DNA from 2 places in the Clostridium senegalense genome. Region 1 is predicted to be linked to the other one. Evidence: a T-box and tRNA genes for the amino acid it is inferred to sense, from the RefSeq annotation. Region 1 holds a T-box; the other holds one or more tRNA genes.
What was found. A T-box is a leader RNA that pairs with one kind of tRNA and senses whether it is charged. The one in region 1 lies ahead of thrS (threonine--tRNA ligase), so its partner is inferred to be a tRNA-Thr.
Positions count from the first base shown of each region.

Region 2: it has a tRNA-Thr gene. The T-box ahead of thrS (threonine--tRNA ligase) is inferred to sense a tRNA for this amino acid. The anticodon was not compared.

Region 1 is NZ_JAHLNC010000004.1:52,855-57,296, reverse strand. Features, by position in the region: gene KQI36_RS08925 (Sapep family Mn(2+)-dependent dipeptidase) at 1-301, opposite strand, end outside; gene thrS (threonine--tRNA ligase) at 609-2,546, opposite strand; T-box leader at 2,705-2,913, opposite strand; gene KQI36_RS08915 (SH3 domain-containing protein) at 3,155-4,442, shown strand, end outside.
Region 2 is NZ_JAHLNC010000004.1:225,059-229,500, forward strand. Features, by position in the region: gene rplK (50S ribosomal protein L11) at 1-36, opposite strand, end outside; gene nusG (transcription termination/antitermination protein NusG) at 128-649, opposite strand; gene secE (preprotein translocase subunit SecE) at 695-919, opposite strand; gene rpmG (50S ribosomal protein L33) at 955-1,104, opposite strand; gene tuf (elongation factor Tu) at 1,367-2,560, opposite strand; tRNA gene KQI36_RS09850 (tRNA-Thr) at 2,637-2,712, opposite strand; gene sigH (RNA polymerase sporulation sigma factor SigH) at 2,797-3,441, opposite strand; gene KQI36_RS09860 (NYN domain-containing protein) at 3,517-4,026, opposite strand; gene rlmB (23S rRNA (guanosine(2251)-2'-O)-methyltransferase RlmB) at 4,045-4,442, opposite strand, start outside.

The DNA of each region.
Region 1 (4,442 bases):
CAAATGGATTACTATTCCATTTGTCTAAATCATCAGCAGGAACTACATCTATATGAGTTAATATTCCTATAGTTTCAGTTCCTTCACCCATTTCAACAATACCGATTGAATCATCTAAAACTGTATATGCTTTAAAACCCATTTTCTCAGCCTTACATATAATTGTTTTTAAACATTCTTTAACTTTTGGTAAATTTTCAGAAACACTAGGTATAGCAACTAGGTCTCTTATATCATTAATTATATTTTCTTTATTATCTTGTAAAAATTTATTTATGTTTTGTATTTCAATATTATTCATAAGCGCCTCCCAAATATATTTATTTTTCTCAATTTGTATATGATAAATTTTATCACTATTTTAAATTTACTACAATAAACAGGCAATTCTGCAAAGTGCTATTACAATAGAATATTTAAAAGAACCTCTTAAAAAGATGATTTATCTACTGTATACTTTAAAATGAAACAAAAACTTAAACTAAATTTAAAAAAGTTTAGAAAAAGTTAATTAAATTTAAATGTTATTAACTATTTTGATAAAATTATAATATTATATTGTAATTTAATGTAGAAAAAAGCAACACTGCTAAGTGTTGCTTTAATAGTTACTTTTCTTTATTTTCTACTTCTACAGTAATTCTTTCAATAAATGACTTTAATGCTATAGCACCTTCATCACCATTTTTTCTACTTCTGATGGCCACCTCTTTATTTTCAGCTTCTTTTTCACCTACAACTAGAATATATGGAACTCTTTCATTACGAGCTTCTCTAATTTTATATCCTATTTTTTCAGCTCTATAATCAGTTTCAACTCTTAATCCATTTTTTTCAAGTTCTTTAGTAACTTCTTCAGCATAATCGTGATATTTCTCTGATATAGGAAGAACTTTAACTTGAATTGGTGCAAGCCAAGTTGGGAATGCTCCAGCATATTTTTCTATAAGCATAGCTAATGTTCTTTCATAACATCCAATAGAAGTTCTGTGAATAATGTAAGGATGTTTTTCTTTACCATCTTTATCTATATAAGTCATTCCAAATCTTTCAGCTAATGAGAAATCAATTTGGACAGTTATTATAGTATCTTCTTTTCCATGAACATTTTTTATTTGAAGGTCTAGTTTAGGACCATAGAATGCTGCTTCACCCTCAGCTTCAGTATAATCTAATTGAAGATTATCAAGGATTTGTCTCATCTTATCTTGAGTTTCTTCCCATTCTTTTGGTTTATCTATATATTTAGCTTTGTTGTTTGGATCCCATTTAGAGAATCTATAAGTTATATCTTCTCTAATTCCTAAAGTATCTAACATATAGTTAATTAAATCAACAACTCCTCTGAATTCATCTTCTAATTGGTCAGGTCTTACAGCTAAATGTCCTTCAGAAATTGTGAATTGTCTTACACGGATAAGACCATGCATTTCTCCAGATGACTCATTTCTAAATAAAGTAGAAGTTTCGTTGTATCTTAAAGGTAAGTCTCTATAACTTCTCTTTTTAGCTTTATAAGCCATGAATTGGAATGGGCAAGTCATAGGACGAAGAGCAAATACTTCATCATCTTTTTCTTCATCACCTAAAACAAACATACCATCTTTGTAATGATCCCAATGTCCAGAAATTTTATATAAATCACTTTTCGCCATTAAAGGAGTTTTTGTTAATAAATAACCTCTTTTTTGTTCTTCATCTTCAACAAATCTTTGAAGTAATTGTACAACTCTAGATCCTTTTGGTAATAAAATAGGAAGACCTTGGCCAACCGGTTCAGAAGTTGTAAATAGTTCTAATTCTCTACCAAGTTTATTGTGATCTCTTTTTTTAGCCTCTTCAAGTGCTTCAATGTGCGCATCTAAGTCTGATTTTTTAGTAAATGCAGTTCCGTATATACGAGAAAGCATTTTATTTTTTTCATCACCTCTCCAGTAAGCTCCTGCAATTTTAGTAAGTTTAAATGCTTTAACTGGCTTTGTTGATAGAAGGTGTGGTCCTGCACATAAATCAACAAAATCACCTTGTTTGTAGAATGATATAACCTCGTTTTCAGGAAGGTCTTTAATTAATTCTACTTTATAAATTTCTCCAGATTCCTCCATTAGCTTTATAGCTTCATCTCTTGGAAGTTCAAATCTTTCAATTTGTAAGTTTTCTTTAACGATTTTTTTCATTTCAGCTTCAATTTTTTCTAAATCTTCAAAAGTAAATGGTTTTTCCACATCAAAATCATAATAGAAACCATTATCTATAGAAGGTCCTATTGCAAGTTTTGCAGAAGGATTTAATTTCTTTACAGCTTGAGCTAATATATGAGAAGCTGTATGTCTAAATGCATCCTTACCTTCTTGAGAATCGAAAGTTAATATATTAAGTTCACAATCTTTATCAACTATATGACGTAAATCAACTACTTCGCCATTAACAGTTGCTGCACAAGCAACCCTTGCTAATCCTTCTGAAATATTTTTAGCTATATCTAAAACAGATAATTCATTTTCAAATTCTTTTATAGATCCATCTTTTAAACTAATTTTTATCATACTAAAACTCCTCCTAATTCAATTAATGATACAAAATAATGATTTATTTTGTTAAGTAGTAAAATGATTTTTTATTTTGATATTATGTAAAAATAAACTTAAAATTTATTTGTAGTTTATTAATTTAAAATAAAAAAACTCATCCCTTTCTTAAAAAAGAAAGGGACGAGTATAAACCCGTGGTTCCACCCAATTTGCCTATAAAAATAGACCACTTTAGTACTAGACTTGTAACGGAGTCTACCGGACTTTATTAGAGTCACTCAGAGGTGGTTTTCAACTAAATTCCATTTAAGAATACTTTCAGCTAATGTACCCTTTCTCTGAAAATGTATCGATAGTCTACTGTCCTCGTCATAGTATTAAACTTTTTAATATTATAACATTAAAAAATATTATGTCAATATTAATAAAGAAAAAATATGTTAGAAATATATAAACAATATAATATCATACTATTTATATATTATTATTATATATCCTAATAGGTTACTAAGTAAAGAGATTTAATAAGTATTTGTTTTATAAGTATAACCAGTAATGTATAAAAATATAATATATTGTAGGTGTACAGTAAAGTAGAAAAATATAAGAAGGGGGGATTTTTTATGGAAAAACATTTTAATTCAACTATTCCGGAAATAACCCATGAAATGTTAAATCCTGAATTTTGGATAAGGCATAGTGAAACATCTTCTAGAATAATAGGATGTTATGATAAAATTGAAAGTTTTAATAACAAAAGTATATCAACTAATCATATAAAAGATATATTTGACTTTAAGATTCAATATGCTAAAAATGAAGTAGTAGATTTAATTTTATCTATAAGTGGTCCTATAAAAAAAGAAATGTATAGAAATGGTTTAAAATTAAATGAAGAGGATATAAAAAAATTACAAACAAATTTAGCTATTGATAAAATACCATATAATCCAGTTGTTAAATATGGAATTATAACTTATAGAACCGTTGTAAAATCATATCCTACAGATGATAAATTTTTTGATAATAAAGAAGAGTATGTTATAGATAGGTTAATGGAGTCAGCAATAAATATATGTGAACCTGTTTTGGTGTTTCATGAAAGTTATGATAAAGAATGGTATTTTATTGAAAGTTATAATTGCAAAGGTTGGGTTAGAAAAAAATATTTAGCGATTGGAAATAAAAATGATATAGAAGAATATACAAAATCTGAAGATTTTTTAATTGTAACAGGTAGAAGAATTTATACAAATTATAATCCAATAGATAAAAGAACATCGTTAATTCCCATAGATATGGGTGTGAAATTAAGGCTTGTGGAAAGAAACTGTATACCAAATGAAGTTGATGATATGGATGTTCTAGCGAGTTATGTAATTTATTTACCTGTAAGAAATGAGAAAAACGGAAAATTAGAATTTGTAAAAACACTAATACCTATATGTGCTGATGTAAAAGTTGGATTTCTACATTACACTGAGGAAAATATAATAAAACAAAGTTTTAAATTTTTAGGTGAAAGATATGGTTGGGGAGGAGACTTTTTTTCAAGAGATTGCTCAAGTTTAGTATTAGATGTGTTAAAAACCATGGGGGTATATATACCGAGAAACACTTCTAATCAATCAGATGAGAATTTAGGTATTGTAAAAAAAATGAATGGTTTGAAAGTGTACCAGAAGAAAAACTTTTTGGATTGGCTACATCCAGGAAGTATACTATATATGAAAGGACATGTAATGATTTATTTAGGAAAATATAATGAAGAATATTATATTATCCATGACACTATAGGATTTTATTTATCTTGTATATGCAAAACAAAAACTGGAGATTTAAAATACATTAAAGCTAATGGTGTAACGTTAACTCCCATGAGTATAGCATATACAACTTCAGGACAAAATT
Region 2 (4,442 bases), 170 kb from region 1:
TTGAAGTTTTATCATTCCTGTTATTTTCTTAGCCATGAGTTTACACCTCCTATATTGTGGTAATCGGACTTTAAAAGCCCTCCCACTTAATAAGAATAAATCTATATTAAGATTTTATCTTATAAGCTTAATCCATTTTTTCTATTTGATTAAAATCAAGTTCAACAGGAGTTTCCCTGCCAAACATATCAACTAAACCTTTTACTTTATGCTTTTCTATATTTATTTCTTGTATAGAAAGCACAAATTCTGCAAATGGGCCAGATACTATTTTTACCTGTTCCCCAATTTCTATATCTATAGAAACTGATTTTTCAACAATTCCCATGTTTTTTGCCTCTTCTTCTGTTAGAGGCACTGGTTTTGATCCCGGTCCAACAAATCCTGTAACTCCTCTAGTATTTCTTACGATATACCAAGAGTCATCTGTCATAACCATTCTAACCATTACATATCCAGGGAATATTTTTTTGTAAGTTACTTTTTTCTTGCCATCCTTGATTTCAACTTGTTCTTCCATAGGAACTTGAATGTCATGAATGAACTCTTCAAGATTTCTATTTTCAATAGCTTTTTCAAGGTTAGCTTTAACTTTGTTTTCATATCCAGAATAAGTATGAACAACATACCACTTAGCTTTTCCTGTCATAACTTCAGGGGTTGATTAAACCAATCCCCTACCTCCCTTTTTCTATTATTTGAAGAACATTTTAAAGAGGTTATTGAAACCAGTATCCAACAAACCTACTAGAATCACATAAAGAAGACAAAAGCTAATCACTGCTCCAGAAGCTTTTTTAATTTCTTTCTTGGAAGGCCAAGTTACTCTTTTGAACTCAGCTTTTAAGTCTACAAAAAACTGAATGACTCCTGAACGCTTCTTTTTTGTATTTGACTTTTTTTCAACATTCTTAGCCATCTTTTTTTCACATCCCCAATTTTATATTAGGTTAATTATTTTGTTTCTTTATGAAGTGTATGTTTGTGGCAGAATTTGCAATATTTTTGCATTTCTATTCTGTCTGGGTTGTTTTTCTTGTTTTTCATTGTATTGTAGTTTCTTTGTTTGCAATCTGTGCATGCTAAAGTCACTTTAACTCTCACAGTCTACACCTCCTAATTTACGAGTGATTTATCTTAAACTTAATCGTATTGTCTTTATACTTAGAAATTAAAATCCGAATTTTTAACTACCCAATTAATTTATCACAAGTTTTTAAATATGTCAACAAATTAGTTAGTAGCTTTATCATTGGTAAGTATTTCTGTTTTTTCATTTTTTATTCATTTTGGCCTTTTTATTTAAAATGCCTTTTAAAAGGACTAGGTTAGAAACCCAGTCCTATATGGTGATTTCTTTTTATTATTACTCAACTATTGAAGTAACAACTCCTGATCCTACAGTTCTTCCACCTTCTCTGATCGCGAATCTTAATCCCTCATCCATTGCTACTTGAGTTATTAATTCAACGTTCATGTCGATGTGATCTCCTGGCATTACCATTTCCATTCCGTCTGGTAATTTGATTGATCCTGTTACGTCAGTTGTTCTGAAGTAGAATTGTGGTCTGTATCCATCAAAGAATGGTGTATGTCTTCCACCTTCTTCTTTTTTAAGTACATATACTTGACCTACGAATTTTTTGTGTGGATTTACTGCTCCTGGTTGAGTTAATACTTGACCTCTTTGGATGTCAGTTCTTTGTATTCCTCTTAATAAAGCTCCGATGTTATCTCCTGCTTCTGCTTGATCTAGAAGTTTTCTGAACATCTCAACTCCTGTACATACAGTTTTTCTTTTCTCTTCGCTTAATCCAACTACTTCAACTTCGTCTCCAACTTTAAGAATTCCAGCTTCAACTCTTCCTGTTGCAACTGTTCCTCTTCCTGTTATTGTGAATACGTCCTCTACTGGCATTAAGAATGCTTTATCTGTAGCTCTTTCTGGTGTTGGGATGTATTCATCTACGTGTCCCATTAATTCCATGATACATGCTGTTGCTTCTGCATCTGTTGGGTTTTCTAATGCTTTTAATGCTGATCCTGTTACTACTGGAATATCATCTCCTGGGAAGTCATATTCGCTTAATAGCTCTCTGATTTCCATTTCAACTAATTCTAATAATTCTGGATCGTCTACCATATCTGCTTTGTTTAAGAATACTACTATGTATTGTACTCCAACTCTTGATGCTAGTAGTATGTGCTCTCTTGTTTGTGGCATTGGACCATCTGCTGCTGATACAACTAAGATAGCTCCATCCATTTGTGCTGCTCCTGTGATCATGTTTTTAACATAGTCAGCGTGTCCTGGACAGTCAACGTGTGCATAGTGTCTTGCATCTGTTTCATACTCAACGTGTGCTGTGTTGATTGTGATTCCTCTTTCTTTTTCTTCTGGTGCTTTATCTATTTCGTCATATTTAAATGCCTCTGCGAATCCTCTGTTTGCTAATACTGTTGTGATTGCAGCTGTTAATGTTGTTTTACCGTGGTCAACGTGTCCTATAGTTCCTATGTTAACGTGCGGTTTACTTCTTTCAAATTTTTCTTTTGCCATTTATAATTCCTCCTTTTAATCTTTAAATATTTATCCTATAAACTCATCCTGGCGTGTTGTCATCCCTCAACGAGTTTGGAGCCCATAACCGGGATTGAACCGGTGACCTCCACCTTACCAAGGTGACGCTCTACCTACTGAGCTATATGGGCATTTTCCTTATTCAAGTGCGTCGTATAAATTGCTTTATATCAGTTATTCATTATACAATATGTATAATGTATTGTCAACGCAAATCACACTCTTTTATTTAGACATTTTTCTAATTTTCTTTTAACTCTTTGAAGAGCGTTATCTATTGATTTTGCTTGCCTATCAAGATCACAAGCAATTTCCTGATAAGATTTTCCATCTAAATACGACATTAAAACTTCCATTTCAAGTTCTGATAACACTTGCCCTATTTCATTCTCTATGTTTTGTAATTCTTCTCTACTTATAACTAATTCTTCTGGATCTGAAATCTTAACCCCTGATATTATGTCCATTAAAGTCCTTTCAGATTCCTCATCATATATTGGTTTATTTAAAGATATATAAGTATTTAAAGGAATGTGCTTTTGGCGAGTAGCAGTTTTAACTGCTGTTATTATTTGTCTTGTAACACAAAGCTCTGCAAATGCCTTAAATGATGCCAATTTATCCAATCTAAAATCTCTTATTGCTTTAAATAGTCCAATCATACCTTCTTGATATATATCTTCTCTGTCTGCCCCAATTAAAAAATATGATTTAGCTTTTCCCCTAACAAAATTTTCATATTTACATAACAAGTAGTCTAATGCTTCTTTGCTTCCTTCTCTAGCTAATATAACTATTTCTTCATCCGTTTTATCTATAAAGGAATTTTTATTTTCTCCATTGTCAACCCTTTTTTCCAACAGCATTCCCTCCAAAAATTAACTATGAATTTACTTTAGATTATACAGTATTATAAAATTGCGTCAAGCTTACTATTACTGACTTCTTCTCATCTTTTCTAATATTTTTGCTATATCTTCATCTATCATATCTTCAAATAAGTTCCTCTTTTGAGAGTATACCTTCTCACATTTCTTTCCTATTTTCCTCTCAACTTTCATAACTTCATGATAAAATTCTAAAGAAGACATCCTACTAGCACCCCTTTGGAATGTAACTTGTTGTTCTAAGGAATCAGATGTAACTACATATACTTCAAATTTTCGTCCTATTAGATTCACTTTTTTTTCTATATATCCATCTGCTGTTTCTCCCTCTTTAGTAAATACCACACTTACCTTATCATGTTTTTCTTTTTTTTCATAAGCTCCTTTAACCATATGAGCGTCAAATACCACTTCTATTTTATAACCACAAAACGCTGAGTAATTACGCATTATGTCAAGTAATTTTTCTCTAGCTGACTCATAACTATATTCCTTAATTTCTTTTAATTCTGGCCAACTATTTATTACATTATATCCATCAACAAAAACTATTCTCACAATGATTAACAAAAGTCATTAAGACTTTTGTTTTAACACCTCATACATTAATATTCCACCTGCTACTGAAGCATTTAATGAAGTTATTTGTCCAACCATAGGTATTTTAACCAACACATCGCATTTTTCCTTTGTTAGTTTTGACATACCTTTTCCTTCACTTCCTATAACTAATGCAACCGCTCCACTTAGGTCTGTTTTGTAACATACTTCACCTGACATATCTGCACCATAAATCCAAAGTCCCTGTTCTTTTAATTCATCTATAGTAGTATTTATATTAGTAACTTTCGCTATTCTCATATGTTCTGTAGCACCAACTGCTGTTTTATAAACTGTAGGTGTTACTCCAACATTTTTTCGTTTTGGAATTATAATTCCATGTACCCCACAAACTTCTGCCGTTCTTATTATTG